DNA from 3 places in the Sorangium sp. So ce296 genome. Region 2 is predicted to be linked to each of the others. Evidence: riboswitches for the same ligand, from Rfam matches in the RefSeq annotation. Region 2 holds a riboswitch; each other region holds the start of a gene.
What was found. A riboswitch is a leader RNA that binds a small molecule or an ion and turns the genes downstream of it on or off. The one in region 2 is predicted to bind cobalamin.

Region 1: it holds a riboswitch for cobalamin, as region 2 does, so the genes downstream of both, WME98_RS25915 (energy-coupling factor ABC transporter permease) here and WME98_RS31120 (TonB-dependent receptor) in region 2, are expected to answer to the same signal.
Region 3: it holds a riboswitch for cobalamin, as region 2 does, so the genes downstream of both, WME98_RS48305 (TonB-dependent receptor plug domain-containing protein) here and WME98_RS31120 (TonB-dependent receptor) in region 2, are expected to answer to the same signal.

What each region holds. Positions count from the first base shown of each region.
Region 1 is NZ_CP150325.1:6,943,877-6,949,536, reverse strand. It holds gene WME98_RS25920 (enoyl-CoA hydratase/isomerase family protein) at 1-16, shown strand, start outside; cobalamin riboswitch at 1,229-1,432, shown strand; gene WME98_RS25915 (energy-coupling factor ABC transporter permease) at 1,510-2,244, shown strand; gene WME98_RS25910 (hypothetical protein) at 2,241-2,543, shown strand; gene WME98_RS25905 (CbiQ family ECF transporter T component) at 2,533-3,282, shown strand; gene WME98_RS25900 (energy-coupling factor ABC transporter ATP-binding protein) at 3,279-4,115, shown strand; gene WME98_RS25895 (CbiX/SirB N-terminal domain-containing protein) at 4,091-5,278, shown strand; gene WME98_RS25890 (TetR family transcriptional regulator) at 5,412-5,660, shown strand, end outside.
Region 2 is NZ_CP150325.1:8,427,839-8,433,498, reverse strand. It holds gene WME98_RS31125 (N-6 DNA methylase) at 1-1,038, opposite strand, end outside; gene WME98_RS31120 (TonB-dependent receptor) at 1,178-3,301, opposite strand; cobalamin riboswitch at 3,535-3,742, opposite strand; gene typA (translational GTPase TypA) at 3,940-5,660, shown strand, end outside.
Region 3 is NZ_CP150325.1:13,079,165-13,084,824, reverse strand. It holds gene dhbC (isochorismate synthase DhbC) at 1-1,085, opposite strand, end outside; cobalamin riboswitch at 1,751-1,976, shown strand; gene WME98_RS48305 (TonB-dependent receptor plug domain-containing protein) at 2,133-4,205, shown strand; gene WME98_RS48300 (YncE family protein) at 4,199-5,446, shown strand; gene WME98_RS48295 (FecCD family ABC transporter permease) at 5,477-5,660, shown strand, end outside.

The DNA of each region.
Region 1 (5,660 bases), 1.5 Mb from region 2:
GTTCACAGGAAAGTGAGTTTTCGAACAGCGCGCCAGGAGACCCCAAAAAAAGACCGCGTGTCATGCTGGAGGGGGGCCAGACATGACCGCGGTAGGGAAACCGCAGCGGCGCGGAGAACGTCCGCTGCGGTGCTCGAGATAGCCCGCACGCGCTCCGGGCCGGGGGGGGAAACCGCGCCGGTGCGCATGCGGTGATCGGAGTGTGGCACCCGGAAGCAGGTTGTCGATAACAAAGTGCAACCGCTGCACGCGGATGAGCGAATTGCTACCGGCACGATGACAGCCAGGTGACAGCGCAGCGCGCACATCGCCGATTTTCGCGAATGCGCGTTCGAGCCGGGCATACCCGCGCCGGAGCAGCGTCCGGCGGAGTCGCTCGCCGCGCCCTCGAAAAGAGAACACGAGAGCCCGCCGCCGTTCACGCCAGGCTCCGCGACGAAGCGAGCCTGGCACGGAACACTCGCTCACAAGTAAAGAGCCAGGACGAACAAAGCACACTGCAGCGAGAAAATCACCGGAACGTGCGCAGCACGCGCGGGGCGGCGCACGCTCCGAGCGGGCCCCCGGGGAGCGAGCGGCGATCCCGGGATGAACAAGTAAAGAGACTTTAACCACAGAAGCACATCGCTTGCAGCTTTTTCGAGGAAGCTTGTCCGCGTGCGTCTCGGTCAATTTCGCGGAAGCCACGTTGCCCCCGGAGGGCGCGAGCGCGCGCAGCGCAGCCTGTCGGCTCGACAGGACGGCACCACACGCGGTGGACATCGCGGCAGCGGCTGACCGGCCGCTCGCAATGCCGTGAGGCCGGGCGCGGTACAGCGCGCCCCTCCGCCGCGCCGGACCTCCGGACGCCGGGAGCGCTCGGCGGCCCGCGACGCGCTGGACGGCCCGCGGCGGAAGCCCGCGCGCGCGGCTCATCACGGAGCTCGTTCCGGCGTGAGACGCGCCAGCGCGCGCCGCCGGACGGCCGCCGCGAACGCGCCAGCGCGCGCCGCCAGACGACCGCCGCGAACGCGCCGGCGCGCGCCGCCAGACGGCCGCCGCGAACACGCCGGCGCGCGCCGCCAGACGGCCGCCGCGAACACGCCAGCGCGTGCCGCCAGACGGCCGCCGCGAACACGCCAGCGCGCGCCGCGGCCGCGGGGCAGCCGCCGCAGGGCGAGCGCCTGCCCCGCGGCCGCGGCGCGACGTCCTTGACGCCGGGCGCGAAACGGGACTACCGAGCATCCATCTGACAATCCACACCTCGGGTGCCCTCTGGGCATAACAGGGAAGCCGGTGCGAAACCGGCGCGGTACCGCCACCGTGAGTGGGGAGCCGCCTCCAAAGACCACTGGGCCTCTGATGAGGCCTGGGAAGGTGGACGCGGCGCTGGGAGCCCGAAAGGCCCCCTGAACCCATCAGCCGGGAGACCTACCCGAGCCCCCCACGAGGTGCAGCTTGCGCACGTCTTCGTGGCGTTCGGGTGCGGACTTCACCCGGAGCGCCGAAATCGGTCTTCACGGCCGCGCTGTGTCCATCGCCGCCGTGCTCCTCGCGACGCTGCTCGCGCCCCGGCCCGCGGCCGCGATGCACCTCGCGGAAGGCGTCCTGCCGCTCGGCTGGTGCGCGGTCTGGAACGCGCTCGCCCTTCCCTTCGTCGCCGTCGCCCTCCACCTGCTCCGGCGCCGCACCCGGGACGACGCCTTCTACAAGCCGTTCGTCGGCCTCGTCGCCGCCGCCGTCTTCGCGATCTCGTGCATGCCCGTGCCGGTGCCGACCGCAGGGACCTGCTCCCACCCGTGCGGCACCGGGCTCGCCGCGGTGCTCATCGGTCCCTGGATGACCGTCCTCGTCACCGTGGTGGCGCTCCTCATCCAGGCCCTCTTCCTCGCGCACGGCGGGCTCACCACGCTCGGCGCCGACGTCGCGTCGATGGGCATCGCGGGCGCGTTCACCGGATACCTCGTCTTCCGGCTCGCGCGGCGCTGCGGCGCGAGCCTCTGGGTCGCGGGGTTCCTGGCCGGCGTGACGTCCGACTGGGCCACGTACGCGACCACGGCCCTCGAGCTCGCGCTCGGGCTCGCGGGCGACGGGTCGGTGGGATCCATGTTCACCGGCGTCGCCCTGGCCTTCGTCCCCACCCAGCTGCCGCTCGGTTTGCTCGAGGGTGCCATGACCGCGGGAGCGCTCGTCTTCCTGCGCGCCCGGCGGCCCGACATCCTCGAGCGGCTCCAGGTCGTCCCGCTCCCCGCGGGGGCGTCGTGACGCGGCGGGCCGCGCAGCGCGCGCTGCTGGCCGCCGCCGCGCTCTGGCTCGCCGCGTGCGGCGACGCCTCGTGGGACGGGGTCGACGAGGCCGTCGTCCGCCGCGTCGCCGAGGACGCCGGCCGCCACGACACGGGGCCGCTGTTCGCGGGCCTCGAGGGCGACCTCCTGCTCTTCGCCTTCCTCTGGGCAGGGCTCCTCTCCGGCTTCGCCCTGGGCTACTTCTCGCGCGTGCTCTTCGTGGAGCGCGCCGGCCAGCCCGCCGGCAAGCCCGGCGGCGACGGGCTCCGTGCGGATTGACCCCCCCGCGCGGCTCCGCGACGTGGATCCCCGGCTCCGCCTCGGGGCCGCCGTGGCCGCGTGCTGCGTCGCCGCGGGCGCGCGCTCGCCCTGGACGCCGGCCGCGCTGCTCGCCGTCGCGTGCGCGGCCCTCGCCCTCCAGGGCGTGACCGCCGGCGCCATCCTGCGCGCCTTCGCGCCCGCCGCGTGGCTCGGAGGGGTCGCCGCGGCCCTCGCGCTCGCGCTCACCCCGGGCGAGCCGCTCCTCGCGGGCGCGCCGTTCCCGCTCGACGCGATCGCGCGCGACGGCGCCCGCCGCGCCGCGGCCATCGCCGCGCGCGTCCTCGCGGCCGCCGCGGTGCTCCGGTGGCTCTCGAGCGCCGCCGCGCCGGCCGAGATCGAGGCGGCGCTCGCCGGGCTCGGCGCGCCCGCGGCCCTCGTCGAGCTGCTCGCGCTCGCGCGGCGCTTCGCCGGCGTGCTCCAGCGCGCCGCCGACAGCGCGTGGAGCGCCGCCGCGCTCCGCGGCGGGTTCGCGCGCCCGGGCGCCGCCGCGCGCTCGGCCGGCGCCGTCGCGGGCGTCGTGGCGCTCCGGACCCTGGAGCGCTCCGAGCACGCCGCCGTCGCCATGCAGCTCCGCGGCTACCGGGGGGAGCTCCCCGTCGCCGACCGCCGGCCGAGCGCGCCCGCCGCGAACCTCGCGTTCGCCGCCGTCGCCCTCGCGGCCCTCGGCCTCAGCGTCGCCGCCGGAGCGGCGGGATGAGCGCGATCGCCCTCCGCGCGCCCAGGGTGGGCTACCGCGGCGCCGAGCCCGCGCTGCGCGACGTGCGCCTCGACGTCGCCGAGGGCGAGTCCGTGGCGGTGCTCGGCGGCAACGGCGCCGGCAAGACCGCGCTGCTCCGGACGCTCGTCGGGCTCCTCCCCGCGCCCGGCGGCAGCGTCGAGATCTCCGGCCGCCGCGTGGGCTCGCCCTCGGACGCCGTGGCCGCGGGCGCCGCGCTCGTGCTCCAGGACCCGGACGACCAGTTGCTCGGCGCGACGCTCCTCGACGACGTCCTGTTCGGCCCGCGGAACCTGGGCCTGCCCGCGCCCGAGGCGCGGCGCCGCGCCGAGGCGGCGCTCTCGGCCGTGCAGATCGCGCACCTCGCCGGCCGCGCGATCGAGGCGCTGAGCTTCGGCGAGCGCAAGCGCGCGTGCATCGCCGGGATGCTCGCGATGCAGCCGCGCGTGCTGCTGCTCGACGAGCCGACCGCGGGGCTCGACCCGGAGGGCGAGCTCTCCCTGTGCCGGACGCTGCGCGCGCTCTCGGAGCAGCAGGGGACCACGCTGGTCGCCGCGACGCACGCGGTCGACCTCGTGCCGCTGTTCGCGACGCGCGCGGTGCTGCTCGGCGACGGGCAGGTGCTCGCGGACGGGCCGCCGCGGGAGGTGTTCGCGGCCGGCGAGCTCCTCGCGCGGGCGCGGCTCAGGCGGCCGTGGGTCGCGGAGCTCTGGACCCGGCTGGGCCCGGCCGAGCCGCTCGACCCGCGGGGCCGCGCAATGCTCCCGCTCACCCTGGAGGAGGCGCTCGCATGCATGACGAAGGGCTCCTGCTGATCGGCCACGGCAGCCGCGACGCCGCGTCGAACGCCGAGTTCGAGGCGCTCGTCGCCGATTACGGCGCGTCGCGGCCCGGGCTCGTGGTGCAGCACGGCTACATCGAGCTCGCGACGCCGTACCTCGCCGACGCGCTCGCGGCGCTCGCGGCGCGGGTGTCGCGGGTGGCGGTCGTGCCGCTGTTCCTGTTCGCGGCCGGGCACGTGAAGAACGACATCCCCCTGGCGCTCGAGCAGGCGCGGGCGGCGCACCCGGGCGTGCGCTTCTCGGCGGCGCGGCACCTCGGCGTGCACCCGGCGCTCGCGGAGCTCGCGTTCGAGCGCGCCGCGTCCGCGCTGCCGGACGACCCGGCGGCGCGCGCCCGGACGGCGCTCGTCGTGGTGGGGCGCGGGTCCAGCGACCCGGACGCGAACGGCGATTTCTGCAAGATGACGCGCCTCATCGGCGAGGGCCGGGGGCTGCTCCTGGTCGAGCCGACCTTCATCGGCGTCACGCGGCCCTCGGTGGAGGAGACGCTGGAGCGCGTCGCGCGCCAGCGGCCCGAGCGCGTCGTCGTCCTCCCCTACTTCCTCTTCGCCGGCCGGCTCATGACGAAGCTCGCCGAGCAGGTCGACCGCTTCGCGTCGACGTACCCGTGGATCCGCGCGTCGCTCGCGCCCCACCTCGGCCGGTCGAGCGCGCTGTCGGGGCTGATCGACGAGCGCGCGCGCCAGGCGCTCGCCGGCGAGGCTCCCCTCCCCTGCGACACGTGCATGTACCGCACGGCCCTGCCGGGGCTCGCCCGGGAGGTCGGCGGGCTCAAGGCGATGCTCTACAGCGTGCGCCACACGCTCACGCACACGCAGGCGTCGAACCACCCGCACGCCCACCGCCCGCTGCGCAAGCACGTGCTCGTCTGCGGCAACGCCGACTGCGTGGACCGCGGCAGCCTGGCGCTGCTCGAGTCGCTGCGCCGCGGCGTGAAGCAGGCCGGCCAGCAGCAGCAGATCCGCGTGACGAGGACGTCGTGCATGGGGCGCTGCGGCGAGGGGCCGACGGTCGCCGTCTACCCGGACGGCGTGTGGTACCGCGGCGTCCGCGAGGAGGACGCGAAGGACCTCGTGGAGGAGCACCTGCTCGGCGACCGGCTGGTGGCGCGGCTCGTCGACGACATCATGCAGTGAGGCGCGGCGCCCGGAGCCGCGCTCGAGCGTGGATCCCTGACGCGCGGAGATAGCCCTCCCGTGGCCCTGCCCGGTCCCACGTCGAGGCGTCGCCCGATTTGACTCATTTGTCTGAATGAGTCATATCGGTTCTGTGCCCGCCCGCCGCCCCGAAAAGCCCCGCGACCCTGCCCGTCGCACCAGGATCCTCGAGGCCGCCAGGCGCCTCTTCGCCGAGCGCGGCTTCAAGGGCGTGAACCTCGACGCCGTCGCCGCCGAGGCCGGCTGCGCGAAGGGCGCGCTCTACCTGGAGTTCGCCGACAAGGAGGCCCTCCTGCGCGAGGTGGTCGAGCAGGCCTTCGCCGCGATCCGCGCCCGCTTCGCCGCCGAGGTGATGGGCCTC
Region 2 (5,660 bases):
CCCGTTCAGGAGCATGTTGATCCTGGCGAGCGTCCAGGCATCGACGCTCTTCTCCTGACCATGGATCGAGAGGCTCCGCCTATCTCCACCGCGGCGCTCGACGTATGTGGCGCACGCGACCAGCAAGGTGCCGGAGCCGCACGCCGGATCGTGGATACGCATCCCCTCGGAAGGATCGAGCAGCTCCGCCATGAGTTCCGCGACCGTGGCGGGTGCAAGGGGCTCACCGCTGCGCTTGCCTTCCCCGAGGGCCATCTCCTCCAGGAACAGGATGAAGGCGCTCCCCAGCGTGTCGGGCGCGGCCAGATCCCCGTCACGAAGCGGCAGTCCCGAGAAGATCCGGACGAGCTCGTGGAGGAGAGGAGCACGCTCCGCGCGGTCCCCGAAGCGTCGCTCATCCGTGAAATCGACCGAGGAAAGCACGCCATCGAGAGCGGGGTTGAGCTCCTCGATCGCCGCGCAGGCGACGTTCAACGCCACATCGACCATCGTCGGAGCGGCCTCGATCCTCGCCCATCGCGCCCGAGCAGGTACCGAGATGTCGTACGTGGAGGGATCCGCGTCGTTCAGACGCTTCAGGAGGAGCAGGACGGCGATGACCGTCCGATGCTGCCCGCTTTGGCCATGCGTGTGCCGAAGAAGCCTGGCAGCCTCGAGGAGGCAGCTCACGAGCCGTTCCTTCGTCAGTCGACCCTCACGCGCCTCGCTCCCAGGGCCGAGCCTGGCCGCTGCGCCCCCCCGCGTCCCCGTGGCGCCGCGCGCCGCGATCTCCGGCGAGGGCTCCTCGAGCACACGCTCGATGAAGGCAGCCTTGTCACGCCCGCGCGCGTCGAGGCCAAGCGCACGGCACAGCTCTCTCAGCTGATCGATGCGCAAAACGCGCAGCAGCTCATGGAGCTGCAGCCCCGGCGTCGAGAGGATCGCGTCGAGGATCGCCGCCTTCTTCCGCCGGTCGGGCAGGTCGACGCCGAAGCGATCGGCCAGGGCGGCGAGATCTGCCCGGGAGAGCAGCTGCAGGACGTCGTGGGGCGTCGGCATGGCTGCGCGAACGATACACGCGCGCTCCGCGGGTCGCGAGCCTGCCTCCTTCCGCCGCCGCCCCCACCAACATCATGCCCCAGCCTCGCGCACGCCGCGGTCACGCGCTGGGTCACGGGCTAGAGCGCAGCGTCCCCCCTCACTCCCAGTACAGCGTCGCCCGCCCGATCGCCGTGAACGGCCACCCCGGCGAGTAGTGGATCCCCGTGACCGCGGCCGGCTCGTACGGCAGCCTCGAGTCGCTCGCGAACTGCACCTCGCGCCACGTCGCGTCGAAGAGGTTCTGGATGTCCACGGCCGCCTCGACGTTCCTCCACCGGAGCCCCGCGTTCGCGTCGACCACCGTGAACCCCTCGGCGGTGAGCGACTCGTCCTCGGTCGCGGGCCGCGCGCCGATCGCCTTCACCCGGAGCGCCGCGAATGGCGTGAGCGCGCCGAACGCCCTGCGCACCCCGATGCCCGCGGTCAGCGTCCGCGTCGGCGCGAGCGCGACCGCGCTCCCGTTGCCGGCGTTCGCGCGGAAGCGCGCGCGGGTGAAGGTCGCGTCCACGTCGGCGAAGAGCCAGCTCCCGAGCCGGTAGCGCGCGCTGATCTCGATCCCGTAGCGCCGCGTCTCCCCCGACGCCTCGGTCTCGCCGGCGTCGCCGCTCCAGACCAGCTCGGAGTCGAGGTCGAGCAGGAACCCGGCCGCGCTCAGCGAGAGGCCGCGCACGGGCGCGACCCTCGCGCCGACCTCGTAGCCCTTCGCCGGGGTGATCAGCGTCGCCGCCCCCCGGCCCAGCACCGCGCCCCGCGCGTCGTTCGAGTGGAAGCCGCGCCCGTAGTGGGCGAAGAGATCGAGCCCGCCCACCGGCGAGACGACCGCCGAGAGCTTCGGGAGCAGCTGCATCTGCCCCCGCGCGCCGCTCGACCGGTTCCCCGTCCCCTCGAGGTCCTCGCGCAGATCGTCCACGTTGACGTCGATCCACTGCCCGCGCACGCCGAGCACGAGGCGGAGCCAGCGCCGGAGCCGGGCGTCCTGCTCGACGTACACGCCGATCTGGCCCTCGTCGACGTGGGTCCGATCCCGCTCCTCGAGCCGCTCGCGCGCCTCGTCGTGGTGGAGCGACTTGTCGATCGCGTCCGCGCGGATCTGCGCGCCGAGCGAGGTCGTGAACCTCGCCCCGCGGTGCTCGATCTGCTTGCGGAACCGGAGATCGGCGCCCAGCACGGTGCGGTCGTCGTTCTGCTCGATCGCATCGCCGTGCACCGGATCCTCGGCGAAGAACGTGAAGTTCGAGTACAGCGTGAAGCGATAGCGCAGGAGGTAAGCCATCGCGCTCAGGTCGGCGTCCCGCCACGCGGTCGACGCGGAGACCGACGCCATGTGCCGCGAGGTCGCCCCGCCCTCGGTCGGATCGACCGCGCCGAAGTGGTCGATGCACGGCTGTCCGAAAGCGGACGGCGGCGGGTTCAGGCCGCCCTGCTCCCCCTCGCCGCACACGGCGCGCGCCGGGATCTGGCCGGAGCCGTACCAGGTCGAGCCGTAGGACATCCACGTCGCCTGGACCTTGCCGGTGCTGCCGAGGTCGCGCGTCGCCCTCAGGAACACGTTGAAGCGCTTGAGCCGCTCCGGGCTCTGGAACGGCCCGTCGTTCCGGTAGACCTCCGCCGCGGCCACCGCGCGCCAGTCGTCGCCGAGCTCCGGCGAGGCGATCACGAGGCCGCGCAGGATGCCGTACTGCCCCACGCTGAGCTGCGCGGAGCTCTCGTCGAGCTTCTCGGCGAAGCGGAGGTTGACGGCGCCCGCCGTGCCGAAATCGCCGATGCTCGCGTAGTAGGGCCCCTTGTAGCCGTCGAGCCCGACCACGAGCTCCGGGATCATGAAGTAGAGGTCGGTGAAGCCGTGCCCGTGGCCGTGGCTGACCAGGTTGACGGGCACCCCGTCGACGAAGAACGCGACGTCCGTCCCGTGGTCGGCGTCGAAGCCGCGCAGGAAGTACTGGTTCGCCTTGCCGCCGCCGGCGTGCTGCACGGCGAAGAGCCCGGGGACCGACTCGAGGAGATCGCCCGGCCGGAGCCTCGGCCGGAGCTCGAGCTCGCGGTGCCCGACCGAGACGCGCGAGGCGGCCTCGCTCCCCGGCTTCTCCGCGTGCACCGTGACCTCGATGGGCTCTCCCTGGGCCCGCGCTGGCCGCGCGGCGGACAGCAGGATCGCCAGGGCGGCGATCCGAGGGAGTCGATGGCGGTGTCCGTGGCCCTTCGTGACGTTCTCGCGCAGCATTCATGTCCTCCTTCGCGCAATCGCGCGGAGCGGCGCCGGGCCGCTCGCATCGAGCTCCACGAGGAGGAAAAAGGCCGCCCACGGCGCGACGCCCTGGACCGACCTCTCGCCCCCGCGGGCGACCAGAAGGCAACGCGGGGGCGGCTCGGGATCCGGGACGTGCGCAGGGCTGCACCGGCTCGGACCTCGCCGCCTCCCTCGAGGCTCCCAGGTCGAACCGGCGTCGGATGTGTCCCCGTCGCCGGGCGCGGGCAGGTCTTCGGGCTCGCGAGCGCTCCGGCCGGGCCGGCTTCCTACTGTCCACCGCTTCCCAGCCCTCATCGGGCCAGTGCATGGGGTGGAGGTCGTTCTCGCTTACCGCTGCGGGGCAGCCCCGGAATCTCACCGGGTTCCCTATTCAGCCTGAGCGAGCGCCCAGGCACCAGCGCGGCGCGCACCCTAGGAGGATGCGCCTCCGGCTGTCAATCGCTCCCGCTCACCTCGCCCGCTCCGCGCGCGTCCCTCGCCACGCGCCCGACTCGCGCGGGCTCCTGTCCGCCTCGCGCCCGCCCGCGCCCGCTTCACGCGCGCGCCACCTGAACGCGAGCGCTCGCCGCGCGACGTCCGGGTGCAGGCCGAACGTTCGGGCTCTGGCGAGGATGGGCTCGCTCCTCCGTGGGTCGCGTGCTACACGGCCGCCGCCGTATATGCCGCGTAACGACCTCCGCAACATCGCCATCGTCGCCCACGTCGACCACGGGAAGACGACCCTCGTCGATCACATGCTCCGCCAGTCGGGCGCCTTCCGAGAGAACGAGGTCGTGGCCGAGCGGGTCATGGACTCGAACGACCTCGAGCGGGAGCGCGGCATCACCATCCTCGCGAAGAACACCAGCATCCGGTACCGCGGGGTCAAGATCAACATCGTCGACACGCCCGGCCACTCCGACTTCGGCGGCGAGGTCGAGCGCACCCTGATGATGGCCGACGGGGCGCTGCTCCTCGTCGACGCCGCCGAGGGCCCGCTGCCGCAGACGCGGTTCGTGCTCTCGAAGTGCCTCCAGCGCGGCTTCCCGGTCATCGTGGTCATCAACAAGATCGACCGGAGCGACGCGCGCGCCCACGAGGTGCTCTCCGAGGTGTTCGACCTCTTCTGCGACCTCGAGGCGAGCGACGCGCAGATGGACTTCTCGACGCTCTACGCGATCGCGAAGTTCGGCCAGGCCAAGCGCGAGCTCGAGCACGAGGCCAAGGACCTGGAGCCGCTCTTCGAGACCATCCTCGAGCGCGTGCCCGGCCCCTCCGGCGACCCCGACGGGCCGCTCCAGGTCATCGTCTGCAACACGACCCACGACGACTACGTGGGCCGGCTCGCGGTCGGCCGCGTGGTCCGGGGCACCGCCCGGTCCGGCGCCGACGTCGCGCTCCTCGGCGAGGGCGGCCAGTCGCGCGGCTACGTGAAGATGCTCTACGCCTACGAGGGGCTGAAGCGGGTCCCGGTCGAGAGCGCCGCCGCGGGCGAGGTGATCGCCATCGCGGGGCTCGATTCGGTCACGATCGGCGACACGATCGCGGACCCGGCGACCCCCGAGGCGCTGCCGCGGATCGTGGTCGAGGAGCCGACGATCAAGATGAGGATCGGCGTCAACACGTCGACGTTCGCCGGCAAGAGCAAGCAGTCGAAGTACCTGACGAGCCGTCACCTGAAGGAGCGGCTCGAGCGCGAGGCGATGAAGAACCTCGCGATCCGGGTGGAGCCGACCGAGGTGCCCGACACGTTCGTGGTGCTCGGCCGCGGCGAGCTCCAGCTCGCGATCCTCGTGGAGACGATGCGGCGCGAGGGGTACGAGATGCAGCTCTCGAACCCCGAGGTCGTGACGCGCGAGATCAACGGCGAGGTGATGGAGCCGATCGAGCTCGTGGTCGTCGACGTGCCCGACACCTACGTCGGCGTGGTGACCGAGCGCCTCAGCACCCGGCGCGGCCGGATGGTGAAGATGACGAACCCCGGCTTCGGGCGCGCCCGCCTCGAGTTCCGGGTGCCGTCGCGCGGGCTCATCGGCTTCCGGGGCGAGTTCCTGACGGCGACGCGCGGGACGGGCCTGCTCAACACGATGTTCGACGGCTGGGCGCCCTGGGGCGGCCCGATGATGCGCCGCCCGACCGGCGCCATCGTCGCCGATCGCGCCGGCGTGGCGACCCCGTACGCGCTGCACCACCTCCAGCCGCGCGGCATGTTCTTCATCGTCCCCGGCGTCGAGGTCTACGAGGGGATGATCATCGGCGAGCACAACCGGCCGAACGACACCGACGTCAACGTGATCAAGGAGAAGAAGCTGTCGAACGTGCGCAACCACGGCAAGGACGAGAACGTCCTCCT
Region 3 (5,660 bases), 4.7 Mb from region 2:
TCGCCGTCTCCGGCGGCGTCGCACCAGCCCACGAGGCCCGTGAAGAACCCGCGATCGAAGGGCTCGAGCGCCTCGATGGCGGCGCGGGCGCGCTCGGTGGGGTATCCGCACACCGCGGGGGTCGGGTGCAGCGCGGCGGCGAGCCTCATCGAGGAGATCGAGAGATCGCGGAGCTCGCCCGTGAGCCGGCTGGACAGGTGCCACAGGTTCGCCGTCTGCGTGAGCGACGGCTCCTCGGGGACGCTCAGGTGCCTGCAGAACGGCCGGAGCGCGGCGGCGACAGCGTCGACCACGATCGCGTGCTCGTGCCGGTCCTTCTCGGACGCGAGCAGGGCGATGGCGCGCCGCCGGTCCTCGTCCGGATCCGGGCTGCGGATCGCGGAGCCGGCCAGCGGGTTGGCGACCACCCGGAGCCCGGAGCGGGACAGGAGCAGCTCGGGGCTCGCGCCGATCAGCGTCCGCGGCCGCGAGCTCGGGCCGCGCTCCGAGCCGGACAGGCCCGCCATCGGATCGGAGAGGTTGGCGGCGAAGGTGTAGCCGCTCCGGTTCTGCTGCGAGAGGCGCTGCAGGACGGCGCGGAGGTCGACCGCCTCTCGCAACGTCATCTCCAGCATCCTGGAGAGGACCACCTTGCTCAGCGCCTCGTTGCGCATCAGGCCCACGGCCAGCTCGACGCCGCGCACGTAATCGCGGGGCTCGGGGACCTTCCGCAGCGTCTGGAGGGAAGCCTGCGGCTGGGGTCTGAGCGCGTCGGCCGCGGAGCTCAGCGGCCCGGCGCTCTGGATCGTCTTCGGCACGATGAGGTGCGCGGGCGAGGTGCTGTTGAACGGCACCGCGCCGACCGCCATGGGGACGCCGTGGCCCGCCCGCCCCTGCGCCGCGAGCACCCGGGTGATGCGGTCCGAGAGGCGCTCGCCGCGGTCGGTGCCGATCGTCTCGAGGATCATGTCGTGCACGCCCTGCGCGAGGAGCGTGCGCGTCGGCGACGCGAAGAAGAACGCCGATTCGGGGGTGTATTGCTTGAGGATCTGCCCGGCGTTCGACAAGGGATGAGCGACGGCAGCCGGCATCGAGAAGGAATTCATCGAACACTCCTTGAAAGGTGTGGAATCGGGGGCACCCGCGGCGCGGCGCTCGGGCCGGAGAGCGGCGATGTCACCGAGCGACGGCGGCGGCGCTCCCGGCGCTAGCGCGGGGCCGCGCGGTGACCCGCGCCGCCCGCGCGCCCGGGACACGGCGCGCCGCGCGTCTCATGGCACCGAGCTGCGGAGCGCTGGACACCGAGGCGAGCGCGGCCCAGGCTCGTCGAGGCGAGCGCGCCGGGGGCGCGCCGCTGGCCCATCGACCGGCTCCAGGGCCGCGCTTCCGGCGCCGTCCCGCCGCCGGGCGCCTTGGAGGCTCGGCCGCAGAGGCTCCACCGCGGCGCGCAGGCGCGCGGCCAAAGGCCGGCATGCGCGCTCCGCCCGCGAGGGCGTCGAGGCGCGGAGTCGGCCCGAACGTCGAAATGGGCACGTCGTCACATCCAGCTCCGATGGGCTTCGAGAGCCGCGTGGGCTCGGTTCATCGGGCTCTGGACGTGAAGTCGCGGGCCGCTACAGAAACCTGATAAGGAAAATCAGTTTCAAATGCTTGATGCCACGTTCAATAAGAACTGTCAAGGTTTCCTGGTGCAGGCCCGGGGCCGTGTGGGCATGGGAATGGGCTGCGCACGGCAGCCATTTCCGCGTTGACAATCCATGCGACATCTGCCACGAGTCGCCCCGCCATCGGTGTTCGCCTGGCCATCGCCTGGCGAGCTGAAAAGGGAACCCGGTGAGAATCCGGGACTGCCCCCGCAGCGGTGAACGGGAACGACCATCACCATCGAGCACTGGGCCGCGCTTGAGCGGCCTGGGAAGCGGTGATCAGTAGGAAAGCGTCCGGCGACGGCCGCAGCGCCCGTGAGTCCGAAGACCTGCCGACGGTGCGCGCGCCGGTGCTCCGGCGCGCGCTGACCTGAGCCTTCGAGGGGAAGGCGCGCAGGCTCTGGACCACCTCGCTCAGGCGCGGTGCCGTAGCCCGTCCGCAGTCCCCCCGATTCGGCTCTCAGCTCACCCGAGCAGTGCTGGGTCGACGCGGGTAGGCGGGCGTGAATGGTTCAATCCCTTGAGCGTGTGGTGCGTCGCCGGCGGAGCGACGGCGCGGGGCGCTGGCTCGTGCTCGCCGCCGGCAGCGCCCTGGCGGCCGCGCCGGCAGCGGTCGCGGAAGAGCTGCGCGGGGCAGGGGCCGAGCAGGGCGGCGGTCGCGCTGCCGTCGCGACAGCCCCGCTGGAGGTGCGCGTCGAGGGGGAGCGCGCGCGCGCGCCCGCGCCGCCCAAGGACCGATCCGTCGCGGGATCCGTGCTGACCCGCGACCGCCTGACCGGAGCGGGGCTCGAGGCCGCGGACGTGCTCCGCACGCAGCCGGGCGTCCAGGTGACCGAGTCGGGCGGCTTCGGCGGGCCGGCGACCGCCGCGATCCGTGGCGCGACCGCCGCGCAGACGCCGGTGTACCTCGCCGGCGTTCGCCTGAACGACGACGTCGCGGGGACCGCGGATCTCTCGCTCGTGCCGCTCTGGCTCGTCGAGCGCGTCGAGATCTACCGGGGCAACGCTCCCATCGAGGCCGATCGCCTCGGGCCGGGCGGCGCGATTTTCTTCGAGCCACGCCGGCCCTCCCGGACGACGGCCGGCGTGGGCGCCATGGCAGGCTCGTTCGGGGCCAGGCGCGGGTGGGCGTTCGCCGGCGTCAGCGCCGGCCCGGTGAGCTCGATCGTCGGGGTGAGCGCCGAGGCCGCGGCGAACCGCTATGCGTTCGTCGACGATCGCGGGACGCTCTTCGACGCGAGCGACGACACCGTCCGGCGCCGGCAGAACGCCGACGTGCGCGCCGTCGACGCCTGGGCGCTCGCCCGCTTCGATCTCGGCCACGGCGCGACCGTCGACGTGATCGCGAACGGCCTCGATCGCGAGCAGGGCGTGCCGCGGCTCGCGCTCTTGCCCTCCCGGCAGGCTCGCGGGGAATCCCGGCGCGCGCTCGCGTCCGTCGTGACGCGGGTTCCGTTCGGCGGCGAGGCGCAGCACACGCTCGAGGCGCGCACCTCGTTCATCGAGGCGCGGTCCGAGTTCCACGACCCCCTCCTCGAGCTCGCGCTCCTCACGCGCGAGCTCCGCCTCGCCGGCCGCCGCCTGGAGCAGACGCTGGGAGCGACCCTCTACCTCTCCGATCGCCTCACGGTGCGACCCATGCTCTCGGTCGCGCGCGAGGGCATCTCGCGCGAGCCGGACGACATCCCGCTCGCGCGCGCGCGGCGCACGTCGGCGCGAGGCGCCGTCAGCGCGGAGCTGCGCCTCGGCGAGTGGCTCGCGCTGCGCGCCCTCGGGAGCGGCGAGTGCCACGCCACCGGCGCGGACCCGGGCCGCCCCTGCGACGTGCTCGCGCCGTCCGGACGTGTCGGCGTGGAGGCGGGGAGCGGCCGGGTTCGGCTGCTCGCGACCGTGGGGCGCTACCTCCGCGTCCCGACGCTCGGCGAGGTGTACGGCATCTCCGGCGTCGTCCACGGCAATGCGGAGCTCGAGCCGGAGTCCAGCGTCACGCTCGAGGCCGGGATCCGGGCGCAGACGCGGCGCGGCGCGGTGCTCCGAGGCGCCTACATCGACGCGTTCGTGTTCGGGCGCGCTTCGTCGGGGCTCATCGCGTACGCGCGCTCCGGTCAGGGCTACGTGGCCCCGTACAACGTCGACCGCGCCCGCGTGCTGGGCGCGGAGCTGTTGACAGGGATCGAGGTGACCTCGTTCCTCCGCGCCGAGGTCGCGGCGACGTTCCTCGATCCGCGGGACACGACGCCGCAGCGGACGACCGCCAACGACGTCCTGCCGTTTCGCCCTCGCCTCGTCGTCGCGCCGCGCCTTCGCGCCGACTGGAAGCCCTCGGACGGCGCCGTGCTCTCGGGCGCCTCCGGCGAGCTCCGGGCCGTCTACCAGTCGAGCCGGTACGCCGACCCTGCCGGCCTCGGCGTGATCGCGGAGCAGGCGACCGTCGACGTCGAGGCAGAGGCGACATGGCTCCGGGGGCACCTCGCGGCGAGGGCGCGCGTCGCGGATCTCCTGGACGCGCGGCGTACGGACGTCGTCGGGTATCCGCTCCCCGGGCGGAGCGTGTTTCTCACACTGGAGTCCACATGGTGAAGATCCGTCGATTCGCGATCGCAATCTCGATCCCATTCCTGGGCTGCGACGTGGACCTGCCGCCGCCGTCGACGGGCGGTGTTCAAGCGGGCGGCGGGAGCGATCCGGGCGCGCCGGCCGCCTGCGAGCGCGGCGTCGTCATCGTGACGAGCGATTACCAGTCGACGAACATCGCGATCTCGGAGCTCGACGGGACCACGCTTTCGCCCTCCTTCGTTTCGAGCGGCGCGACGAAGCCGGGACTCAGCCTCGCGCTGTCGGGCGACGTGGACGTCCCGGCGACGGCGCCGCCGTCCGGCCGCGTCGTCCTGCTCGATCGGTATGGCACGAACGTGATCACCTGGATGGATCTCGAGACCGCCGAGGTCATCGCGCAGCTCCCGGTCGGGCAGGGGTTCGAGTCCAACCCTCATGACTACATCGAGGTGGACACGGATCGCGCGTTCGTCTCACGCTTCGGGGGCAACCCCACCCCAGGCGTCGAACCCTTCGACGAGGGCAGCGATCTCCTCATCGTCGACACCCGCAAGTACGCTATCGAGGGGCGCATCGCCCTGCCGGAGGAGAAAGCGGGGCTCCTGCCGCGTCCGTCGGGGATGGCGCGCGTCGGCGACGACGTGGTCGTGTCGCTCGGCCGGCTGGCGGAAGATTTCTCGGAGGTGGGCGAGGGGCGCCTCGTGGGCGTCTCGCCGGAGCAGAACGCCGTCACGTGGACGGTCGACATCCAGGGGCTCTACGGTTGCGGGCGCGTCGCCGTGTCACCCTCCGGGACCCGACTGGCCGTCGCCTGCTCGAGCCGCTTCGACGCGGACGCGATGAAGTACGATCCGGCGACCAGCGATATCGTGATCTACGACGCTCGCACGTCGCCGCCCGAGGAGATCGAGCGGCTCGGCGTGGCCGAGGAGCTGGACGCTGGGATCCAGCCCTCGCTCGCCTTCGCGTCGGAGGACGTCCTCCTCGCGACGGCGTACGGGGGCAACGCGTCCGCCGGCGACCGGGTCTTCTCGGTGAACGTGGACAGCGGCGATATCACGCCGCTCGGCGAGGCGCGCCAGCCCTTCGTCTTCGGCGGCATACACTGCGCGCCCGGCTGCGGCGACGTCTGCCTGCTGAGCGACGCGGAGAGGAACAAGCTCCGGCGCTGGAAGGCGACGGCGAACGGCGCGCTCGAGCCGCTGGAGGACGTGACCGTCGACACCGAGGTCGGGCTCCCGCCGCGATCCATCGGCGGCCTCTGATGGGGCGTATCAAGGGCGAGGGCGGGTGAGATGACCATCCAGGGAGTCGGCGCCGAGGGCGCCGCGCGCGCGCTGGACGAGCCGGCGACGCCGCGTCCGGGACGCCGCGCGCTCGTCGCGTACGCGGTCCTGCTCGCCCTGCTCGCGGCGGTCGTCGCGGCCTCGCTCGCGCTCGGCGCGGCGAGCCTCTCCGACGCGAGCCTGCGGGCGACCC